DNA from 4 places in the Fructobacillus cardui genome. Region 3 is predicted to be linked to each of the others. Evidence: riboswitches for the same ligand, from Rfam matches in the RefSeq annotation. Region 3 holds a riboswitch; each other region holds the start of a gene.
What was found. A riboswitch is a leader RNA that binds a small molecule or an ion and turns the genes downstream of it on or off. The one in region 3 is predicted to bind thiamine pyrophosphate.
Positions count from the first base shown of each region.

Region 1 (7,493 bases), on a different contig from region 3:
ACGTACTAGCCAGCAAGGTGCCAAGAATCTGTCCAACACCCTGCCCGCTATTAATAATGGCCATGCCCAAAGTTGCATGGCGGTCACTAAGGTTTTCATTAATTAATCCATAGGCCGGACCGTAAAAGCTGCCCTGACCTAAACCAACCAGAGATCGCACCAATAGAAAAAGAGTAAAGGTTGGCACGATACCCGATAGAAAAGTCATTACTGCAAAGAAGAAAAAGCCCAAAGCGACAACAAGCTTCTTCGAGTGACCATCAGCCAAACGTGAAAATGGTAACTGACTAACCGTATAGGTTAAAAAAAAACAGATGAAATCAGTCCCAATTCAGCATGGCTCAGACCAAAAGACCGTTGAATTTCCGGCATCACTGGATTTAAGATTGTTCGATCGGCATAGATAAAAACCCAACCAAGAAAATTAATCAAGATGATTTTCTGTGCTAATGATAGATGAAGCCTTGCCCGTTTCGGCTGGATCATGGCCACTCCTTTCCTTTCTAACCAAGGCTCACACCTGCCAGCGGTGATGATGGTGCAGCCTTTTTCGTCAATATTCGTCCTGGTTTTGCCAGGTAAGCCTTGCGACCAGCCTCAATCGCTAAGTGAAAGGCTTCGGCCATCAGGGGAATGTCCCCCGCTGTTGCCATTGCCGTATTAGCCATGATGGCATCGACACCCATTTCCATTGCTTCGGCCGCTTGACTGGGACGGCCGATTCCGGCATCCACAATAATTGGCAGGTCAATCTCGTCGACCAAAATTTGAATCAAATCTTTGTTTGAAAGGCCCTTATTAGTGCCAATTGGTGCTCCCAATGGCATGACGGCAGCAGCACCTGCATCGACTAATTGCTTTGCAATATTGAAATCAGGCAAGACATAAGGCATGACAATAAAGCCTTCCTTGGCCAAGACTTCGGTTGTCTTTAACGTTTCATAGTTATCGGGCATCAAATACTGCTTATCAGGAATCACTTCTAGTTTAATAAAATCACTCCCACTCAGCTCACGAGCAATTCGCGCCATCCGGATTGCCTCCTCAGCGTTCGTGCACCCCGAAGTGTTTGGCAAGATTGTTGTTCCCTGCGGAATAAAGTTTAAAATGTTTTCCTCAGCTATACTCGTTCGGCGAAGAGCCATCGTGATAATTTCCGCTTTGGCATGGTTAACCGCTGAGTCAATCAGCTCGTATGAGTACTTACCAGAACCCAAAATAAAGCGTGATTCAAACTGGTGGCCACCGATGACCAATGGATCATTTGTCGACATTTTTTACTCCTCTACTGTCTCTTTTTCTAGAATTAAACGTAGGATTTGGTTCGCCTGATGACCCGCACAAATCAGAACACGAGCGGCCATCAAACCTTCTGCTCCCTTGGTTTGGCCATCACCACAAAGGTAAACATGGTTACTTTGCCGGACGGTTTGAATTTGATTAGCGTCGTGAACACCGGCTAAGCCGTTGCCCATCACGATCGGCGTTTCTGGCAAAACCTCTTGCGCCCGCCGTAATAGCATTGCTTTCGCATTTTGATCATCAAAAGCTTCACAGATAATATTGGCACCGGTGAAGAGGTCCAACACATTGTCCTCCGTCACTCGTTCCTGCCAAGTCGTCACCTCAACAAAGGGGTTAAACTCCAGGATGTTTTGTTTCAGGGCCAACACCTTTGGTAAGCCAACCTGGCTTAGCTTAAACTGCTGACGGTTCAAGTTGCTATGTTCAATTTCATCAAAATCAATCAAGGTCAAATGACCAACCCCGGCCCGGGCCAGCGCAATGGCAATATTAGACCCCAATCCCCCTGAACCGGCAATCGTCACATGAGCAGCTGCCAACTTTTCCTGACTGTCAGCTACATTGCGATCCTTCATTTTTAGGTAGACGGATTCCACCGCCTGGCCGTCAATTGCAATCGTTGTCATTTTTCCTAACCCCCACCTACAAAAGCAATAATTGCCACTTTGTCGTTCTCAACCAGCACCGTTTCAGCCAAAGCCGCTTTCGATAAAATTTGACCATTGAGTTCAACAACCACATTGTCCTGATGACGGTTTTGTTCTTCAAGTAAACTCAAAACCGTTCCACCAGCGATGTTGTCAATATGTTCGCCATTAATTGTGACCATCTCTTTTCTCCCTTCTGGGTCTGACCGCCAAAAATCAGTTTTCCCTTGCAGCTGCTATCCCCTTTTGTTAAAAATTGAACAAAAAAGCTGTTTCTACGTCAAAAAACGCAAAAACAGCTTACAAAAAAACTATCATCACTATCTTCCTACGCAGACGTTAATCTAATCAGGTTCAATGGGTATAATCTCAGCCAGTCGGCACCCCAGATAATTCGTATTCAATTTTCGAAATCAATATAACATGGATTTTTTGACATGTCCACTGATGAAACGGGACAAAGTTTCACTGGATTTACTAGACCAATTCTAATAAAATCTTCACCGCTTCTGATTTTTCATTAACAGCATTCAATAGACTAGGTTAATCAACCGACAAATGTTGGATAACACCCAAAAATAGCAGACAAGCCTTTAATCTCCACAGCTTTTTCCGTATAATTGTCTGTAGTAAAGTAATTGGAGGATAACCCAATGGATGATGTTAACAGCCGTTTAGAACAGGGGCAGCAAGGTAATGGTGGTCCCAAGATTAACCCTGATGAACAGCGCCTTTACCTAGGCACTTTTCGTGAACGAGTAGTCGCGGCCGTTAAAGAATCAAAGGCCGACGATAGCCAAGTTCAAGATGAACTCAAGGCACGGATGGCCAACTGGCCAGATACGACCTTACTGATTGACCAGGATGCTTGTGGTGATGCCTACATCAACTACTTGCAAATGGCCGTCAGCACCAATCACCCCTATACCCTTTTATCCGATTTTGAAAGAACAACACAAACTGATAACCCCTACGCGGTCATTCTTGCGGCAAAATCAGCCGTAAACCAGGAATCAATTGACCTGTAACCTGACGAAGCCGGTTTCAACCGGCTTCTTTTTTATCAAGACAAAGCCATACTGATAAAGGAGCCTTCATGCCCGGACAAAAACCACTGGCCTACCGGATGCGGCCAACAAAAATTGAAAAAATCGTTGGCCAAGAAGACCTAGTCGGCGAAAATAAAATCATTTGGCGGATGGTGGAAGCCAAGCGTCTTTCATCAATGATTCTTTATGGCCCACCCGGAACTGGTAAGACTTCGATTGCCTCGGCCATTGCCGGTTCGACAAACTTTGCCTTTCGAGCCCTGAACGCGGCAACCGATTCGCAAAAGGACTTACAGGTCGTTGCTGAAGAAGCAAAAATGTCGGGGACAGTTGTCCTTCTTTTGGATGAAATTCATCGTCTCAACAAGGTCAAGCAAGACTTTCTCCTCCCTCACCTCGAATCGGGCGCGATTATCTTGATTGGGGCAACAACGGAGAACCCATACTTAAACGTCACGCCAGCCATTCGTTCCCGAACCCAAATTTTCCAAGTCCAACCTTTGAGTGACCAAGACATCAAAAAAGCCATCAAACAGGCATTGACAGATAAAGAAAACGGACTTGGCAACTACCAAGTTAATCTAAGCGAAGAAGCCCTCACCCACCTTAGCCAGGCAACTAACGGCGACCTTCGCTCCGCCCTAAATTCCTTGGAATTAGCAGTCCTTTCGACCAAGCCGGATGCAAACGGAATTATCCAGGTGACCTTGGAGGTCGTTGAAGAAACGACTCAGAGGCAGTCACTCGTCGCCGACAAGAATGGCGATGCCCACTATGACATTATTTCGGCCTTGCAAAAATCTATTCGAGGATCAGATGTCGATGCGGCCCTGCACTACGCCGCCCGACTGATTATTGCCGGTGACCTACAAATCCTGGTTCGCCGACTGATTGTGATTGCCTACGAGGATATCGGCCTCGCCAACCCGAATGGCGCTCAACGTGCCGTTACAGCGATTCAAACTGCTGAAAAATTAGGGCTGCCCGAGGCACGGATTCCACTGGCCAATGCCATTATTGAGTTAGCATTATCGCCCAAATCAAATTCAGCCTACACCGCGATGGATGCTGCCATCGCTCAAGCAGGCCGCTCAAAGGCCCAGGCTATCCCAGACCATCTGCGCGATAGTCACTACAAGGGCGCCGAGAAACTCGGCCATGGTAACGACTACATCTACCCTCACGACTTCCCCAATGACTGGGTTGCTCAGCAATACCTCCCAGATGCCATCAAGGATGATGCCTACTTCCAGCCGAAGGGTAACTCGAATTTCGAGCAGCAGTTAAAAGACGTCAACCAAAGTCTCAAAAACCAACAGCGTCGCGGCTTAAAATAAACAATACCAATCTGATTTTTAATGACAATTTTTGTTGGTCATTACTCACAAAAATCAGAATGTCAAGACTAGTATTTTTAGACAAAATCAGTATACTATTAGTGAATACTCTGGTATACGCATTGCTACATTAACAGCTTTTTCCTTACAACCTTTTTATTTTGGACGGGAATCCTCAGGTCATGGCATGCCCTTTCGTTCGGTAGTCAAAGCCCCCGGTGAAACGCCCACCTCGATAATTTCGAGGAAAATCTGAGTAGCGATTAACGGTACCAATAGAGTATCGTGGGCATGACCCACGGCTCGCCTTCGGGCGGGCTTTTTTTGTGGATTCATACTGATATAAAAAGAACTGAGCCAACTTTTAATACCAACTAATTTTCTATTCCATAGAGACCACTTTTTATTTCGTCTTAAAAGACTTATAATGAACCTAGAAAGAAAGAGAGGTCTTTACGATGACACAGTCTTACCAAAAGATTTTGGTTCCAGTGGATGGCTCAAAGGAAGCTGAGGCGGCCTTAAAGCGCGCAATTACCCTGGCAAAAGAAGACGGCAACGTTGAATTAGTGATTGCTAATGTCATTGATACTCGTGCCATTCAAAACATCACATCCTTTGATAACACCATGATTGATACCATCACAGAAGATGCCCGTCAATCATTGGAAACTTACAAGAAGGAGGCTACTGATGCCGGCCTCTCAAACGTTTCATATCGGATTGACTATGGTTCACCAAAGACCATGATTGCAACCGATATTCCAAAAGAAATCAAAGCTGATTTGATTGTGATTGGCGCAACTGGACTCAACACCGTTGAGCGTTTAGTTGTTGGTTCTGTCACTGCTTTCGTCACTCGAATGGCAACAATCGACGTCTTGGTTGTTCGTTGCGAAAAGCTCGCTCAAAAGTAAAAATCAGTAAAAAAACGTCCCTTGCTTTTATGCAAGGGACATTTTTTATTTAATATTATTAATTATTGACCGTTAAAAGTTCCAACCTTCTCTTCACCCAATGATTCGAATGAATAAGAAATTTGTTGTTCCTTTTCGTAAGCTTCAAAACCATATTGTACCATCATGTCGGCCAACTTAGCGTTGTTAATATCGGAATAATCCCAAAGGCGCTTGAACAAAGACATGTTCGTAAATCCTGGCAGCGTATTTGGTTCTCCCAAATAAGGAACATTATTTTCATCAATCAAGAAGTCCATCCGGGCCTCTCCAGCCAAGTTCAAGACCTGGTAAGCCTTCTTTGCCATGGCTTTAATTTCAGCCGTAACATCTTCTGGCAATTTGGCAGGAATCTCAAAGGCAACGGCTGAGTTATCCACAAACTTTGATTTGTAGTCGTACCAGCCCTTACCATCGCCACCCTGGTCCGGAACTTGGTGGGCACCGATTTCGGAAACCAAGATGTCATCGTTACCGATAACACCAACTTCTAATTCACGAGGACCATTAACGGCTGCTTCAACCAGGACTTTGCGATCATATTTGAAGGAGTCAGCTAAGGCAGCCTGATATTCAGCCTCATTTTCTGCCCGTGAAATACCAACAGATGATCCCTGGTTAGCAGCCTTAACAAAGACCGGTGAGCCTAATTCTTTTTCAACGGTTGCCCAAGTTAGTGGCTGGTCATCATTTTGATAAGTAACCAGGTACTTGGTATTGCGTATACCGTTTGCCGTCAAAATTTCCTTAGTAATCACCTTATCAAAGGAAATCGCGTGGCCGCGCAAGGCAGCACCAACGTACGGCTTTTTCAAGAGACGGAAAAGTCCCTGAAGTGTCCCATCTTCACCCAGATTACCGTGAACAACTGGGAAAAAGATATCGATTGGGGGCAAATCCTTCAAGGCAGCAATTGGGGCCAGCGTTTCCGTTGGATTAATGCTTTCCATGTATTCAGCAACCAGGGGTGCCTCGTCGGCTTGGTTCATAATTTCAAATGACCGCTTAGCATCCAAGAAAAAACCGTTTTGGGCAATCGCTACGACCGAAAGGTCATACTTGCCCGTTTCCTTTAGGGCCTGGTAGTAATTATAGGCAGACCGCTTGGAAACATCGTGCTCAGACGAGTTCCCACCAAACAACAACACAACATGTTTTTTGCTCATAACAAAATTCCTTTATTTGCCCACCAAAAAGGCGGACGTCATGGGTTAATATTTTTTCATTCGCCAATTTGGCGAGACGAAGACAATTAAGAAAGGTAATTCTTAGTCTCTTGGACATATGACCAGACCTTTTCAGGCACCTGGTCTTGACCAAAAGCTAAAATTTGCTGGAAGAAATCAACTCGATTATATAATTTCTGCCAGCGTGACCGAGTTTGTGCAAAGGGCTCGTTCACAAGGTCTTGCCGCCACAACTTTAATGACAGCAGTAAATAATCGGCATAAAGGCTATGCTTCCGACTTAAGCGCAAGATGGTACCGACTTGGCGGTTCAGCTCCCCCATCGTTAGCGGTGTATTTAATTGACGGAAATTGGTCATAATACAAGCCAACAAGAACAGCTTGTCAGACCGTGGAACATCCGTCCGGTCAAAAATAGCACCCAGTATATTTGCTAAATGAGTATAAGCATGAATCCATCCATGACCAGGAACGAAACCGCGAGTATCCCGCTCTAGCAGAGTATACAGGCTAACCTGTTCAACGATTGCCATCATCAACTCTGGGCCAATAAAAGGCTCAGCAGCTTGCTGATCAGCCATCAATAAAATCGAAAGAATAGCCAGTGCAAAGGAACGACCATAAGCACCATCATTTTCTTCCTGCAAAATTTGAGTGAGTAAATGCTCGTCGCTAATCATTTCAGCCGTCAACCAGTCTAATTGCTGGTGGCTGAGATGACCGTTTTGGATGGCATTACCAAGAAAGAAGAATGCACCAGTATCACGAATCTTTGCACTCGGTGAAGACAACTGGTCCACGAATGCTCGCAAGTCATCATCAGCCACAAATTGATTTGATTCCTCATGATTGGCTGACCAAACATCCTGGTAAACCTGCATTTGTTCAATGGCAGCCATCGAGTCTCTGGGACGAGGGGTTGGCTCAGCCGGCTCCATATCCGCATTTTCCTTTAAGACAAAGAGTAACTCAGGCAGTGATTCATAAACATCCCCACTGCGTAGCTGTGACA
Region 1 covers NZ_CAUZLS010000004.1:152,396-159,888, reverse strand. The annotation lists gene AABI20_RS05255 (MFS transporter) at 1-268, opposite strand, end outside; gene AABI20_RS05250 (hypothetical protein) at 301-486, opposite strand; gene AABI20_RS05245 (thiazole synthase) at 504-1,274, opposite strand; gene thiF (sulfur carrier protein ThiS adenylyltransferase ThiF) at 1,278-1,931, opposite strand; gene thiS (sulfur carrier protein ThiS) at 1,937-2,134, opposite strand; TPP riboswitch at 2,261-2,350, opposite strand; gene AABI20_RS05230 (DUF1694 domain-containing protein) at 2,606-2,980, shown strand; gene AABI20_RS05225 (replication-associated recombination protein A) at 3,049-4,338, shown strand; gene AABI20_RS05220 (universal stress protein) at 4,797-5,255, shown strand; gene AABI20_RS05215 (D-alanine--D-alanine ligase family protein) at 5,318-6,460, opposite strand; gene AABI20_RS05210 (DUF2785 domain-containing protein) at 6,547-7,493, opposite strand, start outside.
Region 1: linked by a shared signal. The riboswitch ahead of thiS (sulfur carrier protein ThiS) and the one ahead of AABI20_RS02065 (3-oxoacyl-ACP reductase) in region 3 are both predicted to bind thiamine pyrophosphate.

Region 2 (7,493 bases), on a different contig from region 3:
GTGTCTGCTGAATAGATAAAGTCCAGCCAGTGTGGCGTCAAAATACCAAGGCCAACACCGTGAGTAATATCATAATAGGCTGATAATTCGTGTTCGATTGGGTGCACCGACCATGAATTGACATTCCCTGTCCGTGGCAAGCCATTCAAGGCCATCGTTGACGCCCACATCAAATTAGCTCGGGCATCGTAGTTATCGGGTTCACGCAAGGCAACCGGCGCCCACTTAATCACGGTCCGCATAATCCCTTCAATCAAGCCATTGCGAACATCGTTTTCATAACCCTTTTGGTCAAAGTATTGTTCTGTCAAGTGACTAAAGATATCAATTGATCCAGCTGCCGTTTGCCACTTTGAAACCGAGAAGGTCAAGCTTGGGTCAAGGAAGGAAACGGATGGTGTATTCGGGCCACCGGTTCCCAACTTTTGTTTCGTCTCCGGATTAGAAATCACGGAACCGGTGTTCATCTCAGTTCCAGTAGCCGCTAACGTTAAAATGTCAACAACGGGCAACTGGTCAATGGCAAAGCGCTTCTTGGAATCCAAAACCAAGTCCCAAGGGTCGCCGTCATAGAACTTAGCAGAAGCAATCACCTTTGAAGCATCGATAACAGATCCACCACCAACGGCTAAAATGACATCGATGTCGTTGTCTTTCACTAATTTTTGCCCCGCTCGTACTGAGGCAATCTTTGGATTGGGCTCTATCCCAGACAATTCTGTCACATCCAAACCCGCCAACGCCTGAATCACGCGCTCGTACAGACCTGATTTTTTAATTGAACCACCACCGTAGGTTACGAGCACCTTTGGACCAAATTGAGCAATCGCAGCCTGCAATTCGGTCTCCAAGCGATCTTTCCCGAAACGAATATCGGTTGTGTTCTTAAATGTAAAATTTTCCATTTTTGACAGAACTCCTTTTTAAACATACAAGCAGACCATTTGTGATTTAAATGGCCTATTCGCTCGACTTAAACCCTCTGAAGGGTTTGTGCATCCATTTTAGAGGAACAAAACCCATCTGTCAATTTTCCATAGACCACTTTTGATCATCACGGCAGCTACGGGCAATTGATCAGTCGCTAACAATAGCTGATTGTAACAAAAAGGCCCGCTAACACTTAGTGCTAGCGAGCTAATTTTATTAAAGGTCACCGTTTAAGAAATGATTCTTTCCCTCACCAAATGACCAGTCTTCAGCATGGTTGCTGATAAAGGAGATAATGACATCTTCCTGACGAACGCCGGCCTTGTCAGCCAAGGCCGCCACCAATAACTTCGTGAATTCCTTCTTGGCCTTCACTGGACGTGGCGTTGACAATACCGTAAAGAACAAAACCTTGTCTGAACGGTCATAGCCAAGACCAACATCTTGAAAATTAATTTCATAGTCTTCATGTTGCGTCACGATTTGGAAACGGTCACGGTCTGGTAGTGACAACGTTTCCTTGGCAACGTCAAAAGACAGTTGCATGATATTCTTAATTTCTGCGGGTTCGTACTGACCCTTAATCAAGTCAATTTTCATTAATGGCATGCGCATTTCTCCTCGTGTAGCTTTGCTAATAGAGTAATCCTAGCATAAAAACCTGATAGGCACAATCACGAGTGTTATGAACACTGACAAAGCGCGCTGGGCACCCACAAGCAATTTCGAGTGAGCTATTGGCCCGGCGATATCACTTAACCTGGTGCAGATGGATTTGCCCTTGAAGCTTTGCATCCGTCAAGTTGCCCAACTGGTCGAGCATCTTGTTCAAGAAATCAGCAGGACCGGCAACACCTTCAGCCACCGCCAATTCGCCAGCAACTGGTAGAGCAGCGGTCGCATAGGCTAAATCAGCCAAATCCATACTTTGACTTGCAAAGGCGCCCAACAAACCATCCAGGGCGTCACCCATCCCAACATTGGTTGCCAATTGGCTAGCCGAGTTAGCAATCTGGTAGACCCTCTGGCCGTCTGAAACCAAGTCCTGAACACCAGTTGCGACCACAATGGCACCAAGCTTTTGAGCCGCCTTCTGGGCAATTTCAACTGGGTCAGCGGTGCCACTACCAGCATCGATTCCGTGGCTTTCCCATTCCACTTCAGCCAAAGTCGCTACCTCACCGAGGTTACCGCGGACGATGCTCACCTTGACTGATTTCAAGAGTTCCTTGGCCCGCTTTGACCGCAGTGGCGTTGCACCAACGGCAACGGGATCAAAGATAACAGGAAGGCCCAATTCGTTGGCCGTCTTCCCACTATTAATCATCACCTTTTGTGAATTTTCAGAAGTTGAACCCAAATTCAAGGTCACGGCATTGGCAATTTTCGTCAAATCAGCAGCATCTAGCGGATCTTCGAGCATAATTGGAGAAGCGCCGATATAGGCGATCGCATTTGCTACCAATTGGGGGGTAACGCTATTGGCCACGTTCAAGACGATGGGCTGGTTCTGGCGAACGGCAGTTAAGATTGTTTGACTCATTTTGTCACTCCTCGTAATTTCTGAACACTTCGTTGAATATCATCGCTGGCGGTAATGGCCGAAATCACGGCAACACCCTCAATCGGCAACTCTACCAATTCCTGGCAGTTTTCTTCATGGATGCCACCAATGGCCACAACCGGTAGTGAGCTCTTTGACGCAACCGCCAAGACGCCTTCCGTCCCAATAGCCTCCTTGACCTTTTCCTTACTGGTCGTTGCAAAGGCCGGACCAACGCCCAAGTAATCGACGACTGCCAAATCAGCTTCACTGGCAGCTAACTCTTTTAAATCATGGACGGATAAACCAAGTAACAAATCAGGGGCGACCTCATGAATTGCTCGCACCGGCGTATCGCCCTGGCCAACATGCAGACCATCCGCTTGAATGGCCAGTGCCAAAGGCAGGTCGTCATCGACATACAAAGGCACATGAACCGCTTTCGTAATGCTCCTGATTGTTTGGCCCAATTCCACCTTTTCCGCTTGGTTCAACTTCGAGTGGTCCTTTTCACGGTACTGTACAGCCGTTACGCCGGCGTCACAGGCCTCTTGAACCACGCGAATCACTTCGTTTGGGTCGTCATTGACGTTTTGGCTCCCCACAACGAGATAAACCGTTAATGATGCAGGATCAAAATTCATTATCTTTTCCCTCTTAATCTTCTGGATTCGACCATTGACCATGATTCAAAGGACCGTGACCATGACCGATAACTAGCGGATGCCCGATAATGGCATTCATATAGCGATGGCCCTTTTCGATTGCTTCTCGCAGAGAATCACCTTGGGCCAAAAAGGACGTAATCGCAGCCGAGAGGGTGTCCCCCGTCCCGTGCTTGCTTGACGTTTCAACCTTTTGTCCTTCAAGCCAGAATCCTTCTTCGTTCTCCAGCAAAACATAATCATAAATGATTGGGCCTTCACCATGGCCACCCTTGACGATAACGTTTGGAACCCCTAGGGCCTGAATTTTTTGACCGGCGGTAACCATGCCGTCACGGTTACTAATTTTCATATCGGCTAAGAGTTCGGCTTCGGGAAGGTTTGGTGTTACCAGCGTAGCAAGTGGCAGCAAATGGTTCTTCAAGGCCGCAATGCCAGCTTGGTCAAGCAAGGCCGCTCCGCCCTTGGCAACCATCACGGGATCGACCACGAAGTTCTTTTGTCGGTAGTGACGAATGTTTTTCGCCACCTGAAGAACACGGGCTTCATCGAAGAGTGCCCCTGTTTTTGCTGCACGAACATCAAAGTCAGCCATCACCGAGGCAAATTGTTGGTCAATCACGGCCAAATCAGTTGGATAAGCACCCTGCACACCCAGTGTGTTTTGTGCGGTTAACCCGGCCACTATGACCGTTGAGTAGGTCTTGCAGGCCTGCATGGTCTTGATATCGGCCTGCATACCCGCACCACCACCGGAATCAGAACCAGCAATGGTCAATGCTGTCGGATATTGGTTGGGATCAATCATTTTGTTGCCTCCATTCCCTGCAGGAAGAATTGATTTTCATACTTTGTTGATTGGATAAAAGCAGCTAAGGCTTCCTCTTGCACTTCAGGACTCACTTGTTCGGCCGTCTGATTGACTAAAGCCAACATTGGTCGCGTCAAACCCTTATCAATCCCCCGGTAGTACCCCACCCATGGCATAAATGGGTTGTCTGGCTTAATGAGACCATCCCGAATCAACAAATCAGCTAAGTAGGCATAGTCGTAAGGGCAGGCAGCCAAGGCAACCAAGCCGATAAACGAATCCTTTTGAACTGATTTAGCCATGTGGTTAACGTACTGGTCCGTAACCGTTGCATTTGGATACTTGCCTTCCTGGATGCTCTTATCATCGGTTTGAGCCAAATCCAGTAATATCTTGTGCGCGGCGTATTCCCGGTCATCATCGGCCACTTCGGCATCAATTGTTTGTCCGGTTAATGTCTGGCAAACCTGTTCATACAGTGGCAAATAGTGACCCAGGTAACGGTAATCTTGTTGTACGTAGTAGAGCAGCGCCTCAGGATTAACTTCCCCAGCAATCATTGCTTGGATAAAGGGATTGGCATAAAAATCAGCCTTGTGTTCCTCCATCACTTGCATAAAGCAGTCGGAAAACGGCAGCATCTTCGTCATTTTTTCTCCTCAATCATCAACTTTATTTTGGCAGACTATGGGGTTAGTCGCCATTTAGACAAAATAAAAAGCCCTCAGCCTGAGCTGAGGACTTATGGCCTACTGACGATTACCGAACATGGACAATGTCTTTAGGATTTAAATCCGCTTTTCGAAGTTTCCTGCGACCGTGCTAGCGGCATCAGGTTCAATGGGTATATTCTCAGCTCAGGGCACCCCAACTTTATTTATCACACAAGCAGTATAGCACGGAAATTAGAACCCGTGTGAAAAAACTTCTCAGTGAGCGCTTGCCACACGCTGTGAAATCAGTTATATTATAAGTATACTTACAGATTAATTCTAACACTAAGGAGGTTCCCATGAGCCCTGTCAAAACCGCTTCCCTTTCTCGCTACATGGATTCGACCAATCAGAAATTTTTCAACTTGTATACTGACTGGTTCCGCCAAATGAAATACCGTCTCCGCGAGCTTGACTTAACCCACCCCCAATTCCAAATTTTGGCCACTGTTCATGGCCTGAGTTTACAAAATACCGAGATTACTCAAATTATGGTGGCTAAGGCAGCGGATGTCGATGCCATGACGGCTTCGGCCATTATCACCAAACTGAGCCGTGAAGATCTTTTGGACCGCTATCCTGGCAAGAAGAATCCGCGCTCAAAAGCTCTCTCATTAACCCAAGCTGGTGAGGAAAAATTACAACAGGCCTTAGACATCGTCAATCAATTTGACCAAGACCTCTGGAGCCAATTTGATGCCTCCTTGCCAGAAAGTATTGACCAGGCTCAAGCAGTCGTCAAAACCCACCACTTCTAAGATTGCCGAAGCATCACATCACAAATTGAAAAGAGCCGAGCATACATAATTGTATCCTCGACTCTTTTTTCTTTGGCCCAAAAATCAGCGCTGCGTTTTCTTTTCACACAAGTAAATACCCGTAGCTCAGCCGCTTGCAAGCAAGTATGATGTTTCAAAGCACTTTTTATACACTGATTTCAGCAACGAATGTGCTTGTTAGCCAAGTAATTGGTACCAATCAAAGATGGCTTTGACCTCCTCCATTGGCAAGTAACGAGCAGTCAAAACCTTCGTACTGGCATCAGTTCGGACCACCACGGCAAGGTGGGCTCGCTGATTACGACGAGCTAGCCACCAACTCTGCTTAATGGACAACGATTGAATCTTATCCCAGGCAATATAGGTGGTGATGGTTTCGTAGTTCTTCGCCGTTTTTAAAACAAGAACCTGGCCGTTAACCACTTGGGCGGTTGTCGCCTTCCCCTTATACCAGCCAGCACCGACAACGAAGGACAACACAAGCAAAACCAGTAAAACAACGAGCGGCAACCGTTGGAAAACATAAATCAGGACGGCGGCGAGGGGTAAGGTCCAAAAAAGCCCGTTACGGATCATTGTCAAAATCTGGTAGGTTGAGCTACTGGTCTTTTTGATTGGCTTGCTTGGAAAATTAGGCAACCACTGTGACAAGTAGTGGTCAACAGCTCCTGATTTTACCATTGGAATCAAGGTGGGTACGTTTTTAGAAACCTTGTCTTCGCCATTTTCGTCGGTAATTAACCGCGTCTTGACGGTCGCCAAGCCCAGTGCCTGCCGAAAAATATTTTGGCGGACCTCAACCGTTTGCATCCGGTTAATCGACAGATGCATCGTTTGTCGTTTGAAAAGTCCCCGAGCAATCGTTAAATGACCGGCATCATGGTGAACTTCAAAGCCAAAATACAAGATCACCGTTCGCAAAACGTTAAAAGCAATCACGATTAAGACAAACAGAACCACCAGCAAGACAATCACCAGTGTGCCCAATCCCAGAACATGATTGGTAAATTCCTGCTCAAGCCAACGACTGACTACCTTTTGCTGGTCTAAGTGAACGAACCAACCCAAAAATATAAAAAATTGAAAGATGACTTCCGGCATCGTCACGGCGTAGATAATCAAAGACAGAGCAGAAGCCCGATAGGAATCAGCAGAAAGTCTGCTAGGACCATTGGACCGCAACGAGCTTGTTCGAGTGGCGGTTTTCGGGTCACTCTCAACATCAAACGGCTGCCCCTGCGGGTCTTTCTTGTCCACTAACTCATCTTGTTCCTGTGTCGCTGGTCCTTCATTTTGCGCCTGAACTTTTGCGCGTTCAATCAAGGTAGGCAGACTAGTCGTTTCATCCTGTCGCTTTTGCTCAAGAACAAGCGCAACCCAGGTTGGTACAACGGAGAGGGAAATCTGATTTTTCTTGGCTCCCTTCCCTCCAGAATCAACGGCAATCTCCTCCAAATGAAATGGTTGTAGGAAAAACCATTGCTTCCGGTGGATATTTTGAATTTTGTGGTAAGGCAAATGGCGAACTTGCCGTTCCAAAACGCCCGACCGATAAATCAGTGCACTTTCCGTGAGTTCATAGGTCTTCATCCAGAAACTTAAAACGGACCAAATCAACAGTGCTAAAAAAAGCAAGGCCCATTCCCACCAAGTAAAATGGAAAAAGAACAATATGGCCAAGCCGAAAGCCACCATATTTTTTAATTGTTCGTAAAAATTCAAAATAAAAGCAAGGGGATGTAAGTGCTTAGCATTCATCGCGAGCCTCCCTAGCCAACGTCATGACCTTGTTCTTAAATTGTTCAGCTTCGGCCTCCGTTAAGGCTTCAATTTCATGACCAGATCCACCCGTCAAAATATGCACCTGTTGTAATTTAAACAACCGTAGAATCGGTCCCTGGTCCAAATCGACGTTCTGCACCCGGGCAATTGGAATCGCAGTATGAGTCCGGAAGAAGAAGCCCTTTTTGATTTCAACATCCGTTTCGTTCACCATAAAGTGGTAAAAAGCATAACGGTAACGGACCAATAAAATTCCAATAATAAACCAGA
Region 2 covers NZ_CAUZLS010000007.1:37,480-44,972, reverse strand. The annotation lists gene AABI20_RS06590 (iron-containing alcohol dehydrogenase) at 1-905, opposite strand, end outside; gene AABI20_RS06585 (tautomerase family protein) at 1,147-1,539, opposite strand; gene thiM (hydroxyethylthiazole kinase) at 1,682-2,473, opposite strand; gene thiE (thiamine phosphate synthase) at 2,470-3,117, opposite strand; gene thiD (bifunctional hydroxymethylpyrimidine kinase/phosphomethylpyrimidine kinase) at 3,131-3,946, opposite strand; gene AABI20_RS06565 (TenA family protein) at 3,943-4,599, opposite strand; TPP riboswitch at 4,741-4,829, opposite strand; gene AABI20_RS06560 (MarR family winged helix-turn-helix transcriptional regulator) at 4,962-5,420, shown strand; gene AABI20_RS06555 (PH domain-containing protein) at 5,619-7,199, opposite strand; gene AABI20_RS06550 (PH domain-containing protein) at 7,189-7,493, opposite strand, start outside.
Region 2: linked by a shared signal. The riboswitch ahead of AABI20_RS06565 (TenA family protein) and the one ahead of AABI20_RS02065 (3-oxoacyl-ACP reductase) in region 3 are both predicted to bind thiamine pyrophosphate.

Region 3 (7,493 bases):
TCTTCAATTCACTTGATGTCCACTTACCAAGCATTGAAAAGATACACAATCAGTTATTGGCAGAAGGACCTTTTTCAAGTCATAGTATTATGTCGCAGGATATAAATGCGCCAATGGTTATTGTGAAGAACGTTCAGCACGCTGCTTCAAAAGCATTTTACGCAGGGATGAACAGTGTGATGTTGGTTTCGGCATCTATTTTGACATTCGCTGCTGTCTTAGCATTTTTCTTGCTGAAAGATGGGCAAGCTGCTAAGAATTTGGAGAATAATTAATTGTGATTCATTTTAATTTGATTCTCAGAACGTAGACTGATATGAACACTGAACCCCAGAATTGAAACAAAATTCTGAGGTTTTTCTTATTTCTTATTTCCCGATATGCTTTGTGGCTGATTTATGAAAATATCGTCTTCAAAACGACATCTTATGTGTAAATAAAGTAAAATAAATGATAAAATTGTAGTTGTAAATTTTCAATCAGATTACTTGAAACATAAGGAGAAAAAATATATGGATACTGTATATGATGGCAACGCAAAGATTAATACTGTGAATAAGCATGTGTTTGTTTGGGTTTGCAACTTTTTGGTTGGTGGCTTTGGCGTTGACCGCTTTATTCGGGGGACAAATCGGTTTAGGTTTGTTCAAGCTCTTCATCGGCTCATGGATTACTTTAGGCATTTGGCCCTTTGTCGATTTTGTGATCGCGCTTGTTAAAGCTTATGGATCAAACAACCATAGCAATGAATTAACATTTATTAATGGTCGTTACGCTAACTAAGGGCTATGTGCTTGAGAAAGGTAACGGGCTACATTACTAATAAAAACCCACCGTTATTGGACGGTGGGTTTTTATTTTTTTCTTTGATGTTGTTGAAGTGGACTCAACTCAATACTGATTTAGCAGTGATCGTAACTTAGCCCAGCAGTGCAACGTAACCGACCATGCTAAGCACAGCAATGATACCGATAATAATGAACCATGGGCGCGTGTAGAGTGTATCTCGTGGCTGTTGGTCTTCGTTTTCTTTGTTTTTATTGTTCATCAGATTATTTTCCTTTCATACAAAATCAGATTACTTATATAGAATAATGGCGCGATAAGTAAGGGACCAGGGTGAAATCGTCATGACCTCATGTCCCTGAGTTTCCAAATTGCTGATAGCGGCATTCAAATTCTGTTCAAAACTTCTGGCAGTGTTAGCGGTGATGACCTTTGTTTTCATAGGTTCCCTCCGTTCTTTCAATCAACTCTCTATCCTCATTGTAAGTAAAGCGACTATTTTTTCAATGATGAGAATTGATTTTTTATTAAACTTAAAAAATTTGGGCTGGTATATCATTTATGATCAAGTCGTTGATTAGAAAAATATGATTTTTCTGCCCAGCGTTAATTCAAAGAATATTCATCATAAATTAGGACAATACTGATTTAAACAGCGTAAAATATGCTGGTTCTAAAGCAGACTAAGGGAAATGATCTTTTAACAGATTATCCAACATCCGTTGTGTAAATGATGGTTGTTCCTGTGAAAACGGATGGCTACAATGTAGACAGTTAAACAGCAGAGCGGTTGCTAAAAGCAACACCGCGTTACCTGCTATTTAGAAAAACGGTTGAAAGGTCGACAGCAAGATGGTTGAAAAAGTTAGATTAGCAGATGAAGAAGACTTTACGAAAGTAGGTCTCCAAAAGAATCACATTGTTCCTCGTGAAGATGCCGGCGGACGAACCCCGAAGGCGAAAATTACGAATGGTGGTACTTTGATGCCAACCTTGATGATGGTTCCCAGTTAGTAACGACTTTTTATGCAAAATCAGTTGTTAACCCATCTCCAGGATTAAAGCCTGCAATGGAAGTTGAATGGACCAAGAGTGGTGGTTCTGCCATTAAGGAAAAGATTGAATTTAAGCCAGAAGAGTTTAGCGCAAGTCAAGTAAAGATACTTGTGATGTCAAAATGGGCAAGAACTATTTCAAGGATGATTTGCACCACTATGAAATTGGTATCTTTGGTGAAAAGATCCAGGTTGAAGTTTCCTTTGATAACATCACACCAGCTTGGCGACCAAATTTGACGATTTACTATGGTAACCATGAAGAAAACAACTTCTCATGGTTGCCCGCTACTCCTTGTGGTCATGCCAAGGTAAAAATCACAGCCGATGGTTAGGAACCAAACCTTGAGGCTGATTGCTACCACGACTATGACTGGGGTGACGTGGCTTTGATGAAGGTCATGAACCACTGGTGCTGGGGGTCGTGCGAATATCGGCGATTACACCGTTATCAATTCTTACATGACGACTGAAAAGAAGTACGGTCATGCAAAAATTCCGGTTTTCTTGTTAGCGAAGCAAGAAGAGATTTTGGCAGATGACTTGCAGTACGTGACTTACTCAGAGACTGACAAGGCAATTGAACCTGTGATTAGTAAGCCTTATTAGCAAAACTTGGTGTTTGATTACAACAGTCCAGAAAAGCACTACCGCATCACATATTCTGCTGAAAAGGTTATCAAACACGATAAAATGATTGATTAGATTGATGGTTTCAAGAAGTTGATGGCCAAGATGGTCGGCTTTGCCGGTGCCTACCTTGGTTTTTCAGGAATCGTGAAGTTGGGAATCCTTGAGGGCGATAACGTTGTCGAAATGCAAAGCAGCAAGGGGCTCTGGGAAGAGGCTTACTTCGGTAAGACGATAGAAGACTAAAATTGGTCATTTTCGGTTGTAAATATTGGATTTTAAAATTAATCTAGAATATTGTGGGTAACTGATTTCATATGGTAAAATATAAGCAACGCTAGGGGCGTCGATTTGACTGAGAAGAACCCTTTGAACCTGAACTAGTTAGTACTAGCGGAGGAAAGTGTCATTGCTAATGAATTTTTTAGTGGTGCTTTCTATCTAGAAAGCGCTTTTTTATTTGCAGCAAACGGCAATAGGGTGAGTCACTGAGATGCCTTTCTAAAAGGAAAGGTAGAGTAATGTCGAAAACAGTTTTGATTACGGGAAGTAGCCGAGGTTTGGGAGCGGAAATTGCACGCACTTTCGCGAAAGATGGCTTTCAGGTAGTGATTAATTATTACCAAAGTCAAAAGAAGGCCGAAGAATTGGTAGCAGAAATCGGACCTGACCGCGCTATGGCTATTCAAGCTGATGTCCGGAATCGAGCCGAGGTTGATCAAATGGTGCAACAAGCCGTTGCTAAATTTGGTTCACTTGACACGGTTGTGAACAACGCCCTTATCAACTTTAAATTTGATCCAGTGGCACAGAAGCCATTTAAGGATTTGACTTGGGATTCTTATCAGGAGCAAATCGATGGTACATTGAAGGGAGCCTTTAATGTGACCCAAAGTGCCTTGCCACAAATGATGGCGCAAAAAGCTGGTCAAGTTGTTAATATTGGGACTAATTTATTTCAAAATCCCGTTGTGGCTTACCATGAATACACTACGGCCAAGGCGGCCATGATTGGCTTTACCCGTAATTTGGCAGTTGAGCTGGGCGAATTTGGTATCAACGTCAATATGGTTTCTGGTGGTCTTTTGCAAACAACGGATGCTAGTGCGGTCACAACGCCAGAAGTGTTTGATTACATCAAGCAGACAACGCCACTACGCAAGGTGACGGAACCAAGCGATGTTGCCAAGGCCGTCCTCTTCCTTGGTAGTGCTCAGGGACGGGGATTAACGGCACAAAATGTGACGGTTGACGGCGGTTTGACAATGAATTAATTTGAACGAATTTGGCAATGTCCAAGACGGGCATTGCTTTTTGTTTGCTGGGATAAAGGTGCAGTGGAATAGCGTCGGTTGAAATTATTGGTATTAAAATCAAGATAGAGTCTTTGGAGAGTGGGAGTTGTGAAGCAGTTATACTATGTAGCTAATTTTGTTTTGGCATTGATGTCGATTACGTTGGCATTACTGGATATTGGGGATGTCATTAATATTAAGGTGGGGATGCCTGCAATTATTAATCGTGATATTTTATTGTTCTTCTGGGTGGATTACATTGCTCGCTTGACGTTGGCAGTTGATAAAAAGGATTTTGTTAAGGGAAATGTTTTTGATCTATTAGCCATTATTCCAGTCGACTCGCTTTTTTCCGTCTTTAGAATTGCTCGAACCGTCCGCCTTCTAAAGTTATTAAAGGTAGTTCGAATTTTTGGCTTAACCGGCAAAATTAAGAATGATGTCGTCCGTTTTTTGAAAACTAATGGCTTTATTTACATGGTTTTGAGCGCCATCGCAATCATTTTGATTGGTGCGGGTATGTATTCGGCTGTTGAGGGAATCAATTATGGGAATGCCTTGTGGTGGGCGGTGACGACGACAACGACCGTTGGCTATGGTGATATTTCACCCCACTCGACTGTTGGCAAAGTGATTGCGACGGTTCTGATGTTTGTCGGAATCGGTTTGATTGGTAGCGTTACCAGCACATTGACGACCTTTTTCACAATTAAGGATGAAAAATCAGAAGTGGAGATGGTTGAAAATCGACTGCTAGCCATTGAACAACAAGTGAAAGAATTGACGACAATTCTGCGAGAAAAGGGATGAGTCTGTTGATTTTGGATTATTTTGGATTGGTTGACAGTCGATAATTTTGAAAGCCAATCTTGGGCGAAAGGCTTACTAGCAGGGGATTATGAGAACGAGTCACCGACAATTGTGCTTTTTATTCCTGTAGCCGAACATAAGTTCTACAAATTGTTATTAGAATGATAGACAAACTGACAACAAGAGAGTTAAACTAATGGAGTCAGTTACCAATCTCGTTATAAAAGGTTGGTACAAAATCTATTAGGTCCAGTTGAACATCAGGTCTGTAATGTCCTGATTTTTAATTGTTTGGGAGAGTTAGAATGTTTTTCTTGGTTTCATTGACTATCACTGGTTTGCTGTTTTTGACTGCAATTGTGAAGGCATACCATTTAGCACGACGCCGTCGAATCATTCGAGCAATGCTGAAGCGAGAAGTGAATCAAGCATTGGCTGAGCAAAATCAGCAGAATGATAATGACTTTGATTTTGATGTTCATACGCCAAAAGAGGTTCATGACTATCTAAAGAAGCAGTTCGAGGATGAAAATGCTTTAAACCTCGGCGACGGCCTCTTTATTGACGTAAAGACGGAGTACCTGTTTTACGACTTGGACCATGCTGATGCCGACGGCAACCTTTATTTCATTGAAAACTTTGATGAAATTGAGCACTATGAAGTGGTTGCGGAAACCGAAGAGACTAAGACCATTGCGGCAAACTTTTTAGATTTTGATGATGGTGATTTTGTTCATACAACACTCAGTCGGCGAGAAAATCCTGTGATTGGAACAAGTCCAGCTGATTATTTTGAAAAATTGTTGAAAAAATGCGTGAAGCAAAACCGGCAGGCCTACCAGGACTACTTGGTGAGTCAGGAGCGATAAAGGCGTTATTATATCCCCGCTTAATCTATTCACGTTACAATAAAGTTACGATTAGTATATTGAACGAGGTATAAAACGTGTTCTTATTATTTGGCTTAATATTAGTGATTTGGGGAATTGTTTCACTTTTCCGGTTCACTTTAAATGTATTTTCATACTTTTTAATTTTAGTTGGTATTTTGTTAGTGTTGAGTTTCTTCCTACATCACTGGATTTTTTCATTGATTATCGCGGCAGTTATCGTTTACATTGTCCGCAGTGGTAAGCGACGGGTGGTTGATGATCAACCGGATACGGGCTTTGGTCGTCGCGACATTAGCGATGAAGCAGAACAAAGTGATTCAAAATAATTTAAATATGACTTTGATAGAGGCGACCGAAAGGTCGTTTTTTTTGCTATCTACTGATTGTTTAGTAACATTTTCCTTTTTATCCCAACTGGTCTATAATCAAAATTACTTATTCTACTTGAAAAAAGGACGGATTGATGAAAATTGGTATTACAGCAGATGCAAATATGCAACAAACGGCCCCGAGTCGATTGAAGTTAGCCGATTATGTTCAAAAACGCCTAGTGGACGTCTTGGTTAAAAACGACGTGGTTCCAATGATTTTGCCGATTGCCAAGCCAGAAATGGCGACGGAGATGGTTGGGATGGTCGATGCGATTATTATTCCGGGTGGACCGGATGTTTCACCACACCTTTACGGTGAAGATCCACACCAGCACATTGGCGTAACGTATGTGCCACGTGATGACTTTGAAAAGGCGGTTATCGAAGAAAGCGTTCGGCAGAACAAACCTGTTTTTGGAATTTGCCGTGGGATTCAAATCATTAATGTTACTTTTGGTGGAACACTGTATCAAGATCTGACCTCACAATATGAGCAAGAAACCATTCGCCACGAACAGGTGCCGGATTCGGCTTTCCCAACTCATTTTGTCAATGTGGAAGAAGGTAGCTTTGTGGCCAAATCTCAAGGAGCTCACCCCTTCGTCAACTCCAAGCACCATCAAGCGGTGAAAATGGTTGCGGACGGTTTCGAGGTCACTGCACGGGCTAATGATGGCGTGATTGAAGCGATTGAAAATCCTGATTTGGCAGTTTATGGTGTTCAATGGCATCCGGAAACTTTTTGGTCTGACCATGAAAATCAGGAAAAGCTTTTCCAGGATTTCTTTGCTTTGGTGGCTGAAAAAAAGGCCTAATTGAACGATGATAAATACGGCGATAAACCCCTAATTTTACAATACTGGGATCCGTAAATTTATGCCAAATGGGAATAAATTTTGCAAACTAAATTGCTTATAATGGTGGCAAGAGAAAGCCAAATTTAATAGCAATGAGGTGATTAGAATGCAAAAATATTTATGGCCGGTGACCAAGGGCGGAATCATTTTTATGGGACTGCTGTTGATGGATTTCTTTGTTGCAATGTTTAGTATTTCCCAAAGTGGGGTGACAGAAACCGCACTAGGAATTCGGATTGAGATTGAACGCGATGCTAGCTCAATGAGCAATGTCGTGACGGGAACCTGGGATATGCTGGTGTACTTTACCGTCTTTATGGTTCTTTGGTTGGCTTATTCTTATGTTAAAAATAAAAATGCCGCTACTAAATAAAAGTGAACAAAAAAAGACCGACTTGAAGTCGGTCTTTTTATTTGATTTGATAAAGGCACCAGACCATCTCGGGGTGGTATTCCTTGATGATGGTCAATGAATCGTGGGGGAGGAAGGACTGCTTACTGAAGATGGCGTATTGGTAGTTGCCTTCCTCAAAGGCTGTCTGTGCGAGCGGCTTGCTGGGTACAAAGTCAACGGCCAGATTTTGGTGACTATCAATCATGTATTGATGAATCAGCTCCGTCGTTGCCGGATGGAGGATGGCTTTTTTGTTTTTCAACGCTTGGTTTTCCGTTAACAACATCGGCATAGTTGGCAAAGCAAAGGTCGTCTGAATCGTCAGGTGGTCGAGGTAGCGGTAGTTGTTTCTTGTCCAACTGTCACCATCGTCCGATTGGTAGGCGGTTGGGACCAAAAAAT
Region 3 covers NZ_CAUZLS010000001.1:430,497-437,989, reverse strand. The annotation lists gene AABI20_RS02100 (MFS transporter) at 1-275, shown strand, start outside; gene AABI20_RS02095 (hypothetical protein) at 920-1,048, opposite strand; gene AABI20_RS02090 (hypothetical protein) at 1,079-1,228, opposite strand; gene AABI20_RS02085 (hypothetical protein) at 1,639-1,800, shown strand; gene AABI20_RS02080 (hypothetical protein) at 1,964-2,176, shown strand; gene AABI20_RS02075 (hypothetical protein) at 2,304-2,450, shown strand; gene AABI20_RS02070 (hypothetical protein) at 2,568-2,717, shown strand; TPP riboswitch at 2,801-2,890, shown strand; gene AABI20_RS02065 (3-oxoacyl-ACP reductase) at 2,993-3,745, shown strand; gene AABI20_RS02060 (potassium channel family protein) at 3,875-4,576, shown strand; gene AABI20_RS02055 (hypothetical protein) at 4,882-5,445, shown strand; gene AABI20_RS02050 (hypothetical protein) at 5,667-5,795, shown strand; gene AABI20_RS02045 (gamma-glutamyl-gamma-aminobutyrate hydrolase family protein) at 5,933-6,655, shown strand; gene AABI20_RS02040 (hypothetical protein) at 6,804-7,070, shown strand; gene AABI20_RS02035 (hypothetical protein) at 7,108-7,493, opposite strand, start outside.

Region 4 (7,493 bases), on a different contig from region 3:
ATGAAAATCAGGATGTCAACAAGGTCCTCAAGCAGTTCTTAACGGAATAGCAGCACAGTTGATGCGAAAAAACAGTCTTTTAAAAAGGCTGTTTTTTTCTTGTTCTTTTTCTTGACTTGAAGTTCACTCCAAGGTGTTTAATGGTCATTGATTACAAAATACAATGTTTGGTTTTGAAAAGAAATCAAGCTAAAGGAGACAAAAATGACAAAACAACGATTTGGGATGGTCTTGCCGATCACCTTACTCGCTTACTTTTTAATTTTGATGGATAATTCCATTATTTTTACCAGTGCAACTGAGATTGGCCAAAGCTTAAACCTTTCTTCTTCCACCTTGTCGTGGGTTTCCAATGCCTATACATTAACCTTTGGTGGTTTTTTACTATTATCGAGCAGGCTTTCGGATTTGCTCGGGCGTAAACGGATTTTCTTAATTGGACTCACAATTTTTGGACTCAGTTCATTATTGATTGGTTTGTCGAGCAACGTTGCCGTCGTGATTGCACTGCGGGCAATCCAGGGGCTTGGTTCTTCGATTATTGCGCCGACCACCTTGGCCTTGATGATGGATAATTACCAAGGGCAAATGCGCGAACGAGCAATCGCTTACTATGGTGTTACAGCCGGGCTTGGTGCCAGCCTGGGGCTGTTAATTGGCGGTGGCCTCACAACATTATTTTCTTGGGAAGCTGGTTTTTTGATTAACGTGCCATTAACGGCGTTGTTGTTCTATTTGACAATTCGTTTTGTTCCGCATAAAGCGGGATTAAAGACAAACATCGATTATATTGGTGCTATTCTGTCGGTCATTGGGTTAGCAGCCTTAATCGATGGCTTAACGAGTAACCGGTGGCTACTGATTTTATTGGCCGTTATTGTTTTAGCCTGTTTTATCGGCTTTGAAAGCCGGCAAAAACAACCAATGTTGCTTTTGGCTTTGTTTCATAACCGAGTTCGTGCAGGTGCCTACGTGGCCCGCATGCTCTTTATGATGGCGATGCTCCCGTATTGGTTCTTTTTGCCCCAGGTCTGGCAGGCGAGTTACCATTTAACGGCGTTACAATCCGGGCTAGCCTTTCTCCCCTTAACATTAGTCCAATGTGTGGTATCGTTGTCTCTAGGAAGGCTGATTGCTCATTTTGGCAATCAGTTGATCTTGCTAGTCGGGGAGGGATTACTATTCTTTGGCTTGCTGTGGACGGCCGTGTCGGCGGTTTCTTTGGGCTATTTGTTGGCTTTTGCCTTGCCAATGGTGGTGGTTGGCATTGGGCAGGGCCTGGTCCTGGCGCCAGTGACATCAGCCGGTCTGTATAAAGCGCCTGACGAACTGGCTGGTATTGCCTCTGGTTTGACGAATACGGCCCATCAAATTGGTGGTCCAATCGGTCTTTCTTTGATTGTGGCAACGGCGGGGAACTACCATGGCCAAGTAGCAACAATGGCTTTCTTTACGGGAATGGCTTTTGTGGTTGTGGCCGTTTTTGTTGTACGAAAGGTGCAAAAATGAATATTAAAGAAGCTGCGAAGGCGACAGGATTGTCAAATGATACGATTCGCTATTATGAACGAATTGGGGTCATCATGCCGGTGCCACGCAAGGAAAATCAGTTGCGCGATTTCACCGAGCGCAACATTAATCAATTGAGATTTGCCAAAACGATGCGCCACGCGGGCGTTTCCATCGAACGATTGCGTGAATATATTGGCATGGTGCTGGAGGATGATGACCGGACAATTCCTGCGCGTAAAGCTTTATTGCTAGAGCAAGCAGAAGAGATGCGGGAACGAATTAATCAAATCCGAGCCGCCCACGATCATTTACTGTATAAAATTGATCATTACGAAAGCCACATGCGCCAGGTAGAGAATCGTTTAGAATAGAACGCTGAAATTGTTTGATAACTGGTAAAGATGGCTAATTTGGGGCTAAAATCCGAATTTTATATAAATTAGAACGACTTTATCTGTCCCTTTGTTTTATTTGATACTTTCTTGAAAACTGTTGGATAAGTAATTGACAGAACACTGTTTTATTGGTAAAATTTAATTACAATTTTCACATAGCTATATATTAGGAGGCACTTTTAATGAAAGTTGCAGTAATTGGTTCAACGCACGCCGGCGTGTTTGCCGCTAAGCAGATCAAGGCAGACCACCCAGACGCTGAGGTACACGTGTTTGAAAAGAATCAAACAGTTTCTTTTTTGTCATGTGGAATCGCCCTTTGGATTGGTGACAATGTTTCATCAACTGACAAGATGTTTTACGAAACACCAGATTCAATGGCAAAGCAGGGCATTTCAATGCACATGCAAACGCTTGTTGAAGCTGCAGACTTGGAAGCAAAGACTTTGAACATCAAGGACTTGGTTTCTGGTGCCCAATCAGAAGAAACTTTCGATAAGATTGTCATTACTACTGGTTCACGTGCCATTAAGCCTCGCATCCCCGGTATCGATTCTGACAAGGTCTTTGACTCAAAGACTTGGGACAACGCCAACGCCTTGAAAGAAGTAACTGAAAAGGTTAAGCGCGTAATCGTTATTGGTGCTGGTTATATCGGTGCCGAATTGGCAGAACAATTGTCAGTCAACGATAAGGAAGTGACTTTGATTGATGGTTTGGACCGCGTGTTGGCCAACAACACAGCGCCTGAATTCTCATCTGTTTTTCAAAAGGCCTATGAAGACCATGGCGTTAAGTTAGCGCTTGGTCAGATGGTTTCAGGATTTGAAGACACTGCTGATGGTATCAAGGTTACTACTGATAAGGGTACTTACGAAGCTGACATTGCCATCTTGGGTATCGGTTTCTTGCCAAACACTGCGATGTTCCGTGACCAAGTTGATATGTTGCCAAACGGCGCCATCAAGGTTAACAAGTTCATGGAAACTTCTGTTACGGATGTCTTTGCTGCCGGTGATTCAGCAACCGTTTTCTACAACCCAACACAAAAGGATGACTATATTCCATTGGCAACCAATGCTGTTCGTCAAGGAATCTTGGTTGGTAAGAACATTGCAGAACCAACGATGGCTTACCAAGGTACACAAGCAACATCAGCTGTTGAATTATACGAAATGGCTTACGCTGCAACTGGTTTGACTGTTCAATCAGCAGCTCGTAAGGGTGTTGAAGCAGATTCTGTGACAATTTCAGAAGACTATCGTCCTGATTTCATGTTGTCAACAACGCCTGTTAAGGCTTCATTGACTTGGGAAAAGGGTACTCGCCGCATTGTTGGTGCTGCCTTCTTGTCAAAGCATGACATTTCACAAGCTGCCAACGTGGTTTCATTGGCAATCGAAAACGGCATGACAATTGATCAATTGTCAATGACGGACTTCTTCTTCCAGCCCAACTTCGGTCAACCAGTCAACTATGTTTCATCAGTTGCGATGGCTGCCGTTGCTAAGGCAAACAAGTAAAAATCAGCTTTATTTAAGTACTCGGACATGACGTTCGAGTACTTTTTTATTTGAAGGCTCTTGCATAAAGGTCAGAGACAGTGTAAGCTAATAAAGTAGTAAATTTGAATATAGCGATCTGGGGTACCATTTTGGTTGAGAATTAAACCCATTGAACCTGTTAGGCTAAGACCGACGAAGGAAGATCCACACAAGTTTTTTTATGACCACCCGTGTTGGACTCTGCCCAGGCGAGTGGTTTTTTTAATGCCTTTATGTTCCTCTGGACGCAAAGGAGAGAATAATGAAACAAAAGTGGACGCTACAAAACGTGATTTTGCTGGCTTTGATTGGGATTATCTTCTCGGTCATTTACTGGATCATGGATCCGGTTTACCAAATCGTTAACAGTGGCTTGGCCGTGATTGGATTGCAAGCCTTTACGAATGAAATCACGCTTGGTGTATGGATGATGGCCGGACCATTGGCTTCTTACATTTTAAAGAAGGTCGGTGCAGGTTTTATCGGGGAAATGCTCGGGGCTGCCGGTGAAATGTTCTTAGGTGGTTCTTATGGTGTTGGAACACTCTTGTCTGGCTTTATCCAAGGAATTGGTTCTGAGCTTGGTTTCGCCTTGACCGGTTATAAGAACTGGTTTGCTGGTCTTTGGTTGTCAACCTTGACTGGAACAGTCGTCACCTTTGGTTGGGACCTCTTTAAATCAGGTTACATCCACTACAAGCTGAGCTTGTTAGTTGCTTTGTTCATCGTTCGTTACCTATCAATCTTCTTCTTCTCAGGTGTCTTGGTACACTTGATTGCCAAGTTGTTGGATCGATCAAAGTTGTTGTCCCACGAATAAGGAGGACAAAAAATGGCAATAACTGCCAGAAACCTCACGGTGGCTTATCGTGATCAAGCCATTATTGATGATTTAAATTTAACGCTTGAAAAAAAGACCCTAACCCTGTTAATGGGGCCTTCCGGGTCAGGAAAATCAACTCTGTTAAAGGCCTTAGCGGGTCTTTACCCCCAATATGGCGGTCAGGTCAGTGGTGAAATCGAAATTGACCAAGCGGCGATTGCTACACTAAAGGCGAATGAAAGGGCCAAGCGAGTGGCTTTGCTCTTTCAAAATCCCGATGATCAGTTTGCCATGCCGACGGTGCGAGAAGAATTTATTTTTGCACTGGAAAACCTTGAATTGGGCAAGGATGAAATTGATCAAAAGACGGCTTGGGCATTGGAAAAGGTTGGTCTGACTGATTTTATCGACCGGTCCTTTGTGACTTTGTCCGGTGGGGAAATGCAAAAGGTTGCTTTGGCGGAAGTGTTGGCCCTGGGGGCCGACTACCTATTGTTGGATGAACCGTTTGCTGCCGTTGATAGCCAATCGCGAAAAGACCTCCAGGTGTTGCTCCAACAGCTGAGTCAGGAGGGCTACGGCATTTTTGTTTCAGATCATGATCCGGCTGGGTACTTCGACAAAATCAGCCAGTTTTATCAGTTGAAAGAGAAGTCCTTGGTATCGGTTCCTGAAAATGACTGGGGTCAATATGATTATCAAAAGCAGACGGTGGTGTTAAAACCAGTCGCGGAAAGCGACCAAGCACAAGATACTGCCTATCGTTTTGATAACCTGCGGATCCAAAACGGGGAGCGGTTGGTCTTAGACCAGGATATCCTGCAAATCTTTGCCGCAGGGATTACCTTACTGACCGGTCCAAATGGGGTCGGTAAGTCTTCCGTTCTGAAAACGCTGGCACGATTGCACCGTTATGAGGGTTCTTTGACCTATCAGGACCAAGAAGTTCATGCCTGGAAACCACGTCTCTACTTTGGCCAGGTTGGTCTGCTGTTCCAGTCAGCCTCCGACCAGTTCTTAAACATCACGGTTGACGAAGAGCTGGACCAGGTGATGGCCAAGAGCCACCATGCTGATTTTTGGACGAAAGAGGTTTTGGACCAGTGGTTGTCTGACATGCATCTAACAGGTTTGGGTGACCGGTCGGTCTACACGCTCTCGGGTGGCCAGCAGAAGAAATTGCAACTGCTGTTGATGCTGATTATGGCACCACAAGTGCTGTTCTTAGATGAACCGCTGGCGGGCTTGGATGAGCAGTCAGTAGCAGTCGTTTTGAACCTGATTCAAATCTGCCAACAGTCGCTTGGATTGACCATTTTGGTTGTTTCTCACCAAACAAGGGACCTGGTCAACATTGTTGATCGCCACTTGCGCTATGAACAAACGGCGATGGCCTACCAAGAGGAGGTACTCGTATGATGAACGCCACACAACGCATGGTTTTGGCTTTGGCGATTTCTTTGGAAATTTCCTTGACCAAATCAGTAACGCTGAACGTTGTCCTCTTTTCGGTTGCCTTTTTGCTATTGCTGATCCGGCGCCAGCCCCTCAAGAAAATCTGTCTCTACGTGGTCATCGCTATCATTCCGGTTTTGGGTTCGTTCTGGTCCTTTTACCTGTATGGTGAGGGAACAGCGGCAGAAAACCTGCATTTTGGTTTGGTGATGGGAAGTCGAGTCCTTGTCTTTATCTTTATTGGTGCCTGGCTGACGATGGGGATGACGCCGTACGTCCTCTTGGCCTCACTACGCCAAAATCTGAAGATGTCGGCAACCTTTACCTATGGGATTTTGGGCGCACTAAACTTTATGCCCCGGTTTAAACAGGCTTTCTCGTCGATTCAAGCGGCGGGGATGATGCGTGGTGAAGTGTTACGGTGGTGGCAGCCAACGCTGTATTTCAAGGCTTTGGTTCATGCTATTAAGTGGTCGAAGAACCTAGCCATGGCGATGACTTCGCATGGTTTTCAAGAAGGTGCCTCACGGTCGGCCTACCGGGCCTACCCAATGGCAAAATCAGGCGGGGTATTAATTGTTTTGATTTTGATTGCCCTGCAAGTAATCTTGTTCGTTTCTCATTACTAACGAGAAACGCAACAAGCTGATATTAAAAAACGACAAATTCGTTATCTTGACGAATTTGCCGTTTTTTTTAGCCTTTTTTCAAGTAGGAAAGGATTTCTTTTTGCATGGCCTTCACAAAAGGGTCCTTAGCTGAGGAGGGGTTAATCACTAGTCCCAGGTGGCGGTAATAGGGGTGTTCGAAAGGATAAGCCTCGATTTCACCCGAGAGTCTTGATAGTGCCAAATCTGGGAGGATTCCCCAACCCAAGCCGGCTTCGACCATGGCCAGAATGGACTGGTCATCAATCGAATAGTTGATGGCTTGGGGTTTGACTTGGAGTTCGTCTAGGGCAGCCTTGGTATCGGAATCATAATCGGACCGTTGCAAGATAAAGTGGCGGTCTTCTAAGTCATCTTGACTGATTGAAACACCATTTTTCGGAGTGAAATCAGCCGGGGTAATGCACTTGATTTCATCATCGATGAGAGGCAGCGCATCCAAACGGCTAATGGTTGGCAAAGCCGAGAAGCCAAGGTCAATTTTTCCCAGTGATAAGGCTTGTTCGATTTCAGCGAAGGAGCCTTGGGTCAATGTGATTTCAACCTGGGGATATTTTTTAGAAAAGCGCCGGATAATGGTTGGCAGCCAGGCAATACAGACCGATGAAATGGCGCCAATTCTGATTTGCCCGCCTTGCAATCCTTGAATTTTCGCAGCGGCTGAAAGCAGTTGCCGTTCCTCGTTGAGTAGGCGTTCTACCATCGGTAAGAGGATTTGGCCGTTGCGGGTAACCTGCATCTCGGACCGGTTGCGAATTAAAAGGGGGATGCCCAACTGCGCTTCGAGGTGCGAAATGGCGTGGGAAACAGCCGAAGGGGTGATGTTTAAGTCATCGGCAGCTTTGCGAAAGGACCCGCGATCGGCGACTGTTGCAAAAATTTGGTAAGTAAAAGTTTTCATGATGGTTTCCTTGATGAATTTTTCTAAACTTAAATTGAAAAAGTTTAGTTTTACTTGTTATAGCACCAAGTATAGACTATTAGGGTAAGATTGCAAAGGAGTATTGTTCATGAATAATGACCAAACGGGCTTCGCCCGCACGCTGTCTCACCGCCACGTGGCCATGATTGCCCTGGGTGGGACGATTGGAACCGG
Region 4 covers NZ_CAUZLS010000007.1:27,561-35,053, forward strand. The annotation lists gene AABI20_RS06500 (alpha/beta hydrolase) at 1-50, shown strand, start outside; gene AABI20_RS06505 (MFS transporter) at 205-1,509, shown strand; gene AABI20_RS06510 (MerR family transcriptional regulator) at 1,506-1,883, shown strand; gene AABI20_RS06515 (FAD-dependent oxidoreductase) at 2,090-3,430, shown strand; TPP riboswitch at 3,540-3,630, shown strand; gene AABI20_RS06520 (ECF transporter S component) at 3,714-4,271, shown strand; gene AABI20_RS06525 (ATP-binding cassette domain-containing protein) at 4,284-5,693, shown strand; gene AABI20_RS06530 (energy-coupling factor transporter transmembrane component T family protein) at 5,690-6,358, shown strand; gene AABI20_RS06535 (LysR family transcriptional regulator) at 6,426-7,298, opposite strand; gene AABI20_RS06540 (amino acid permease) at 7,408-7,493, shown strand, end outside.
Region 4: linked by a shared signal. The riboswitch ahead of AABI20_RS06520 (ECF transporter S component) and the one ahead of AABI20_RS02065 (3-oxoacyl-ACP reductase) in region 3 are both predicted to bind thiamine pyrophosphate.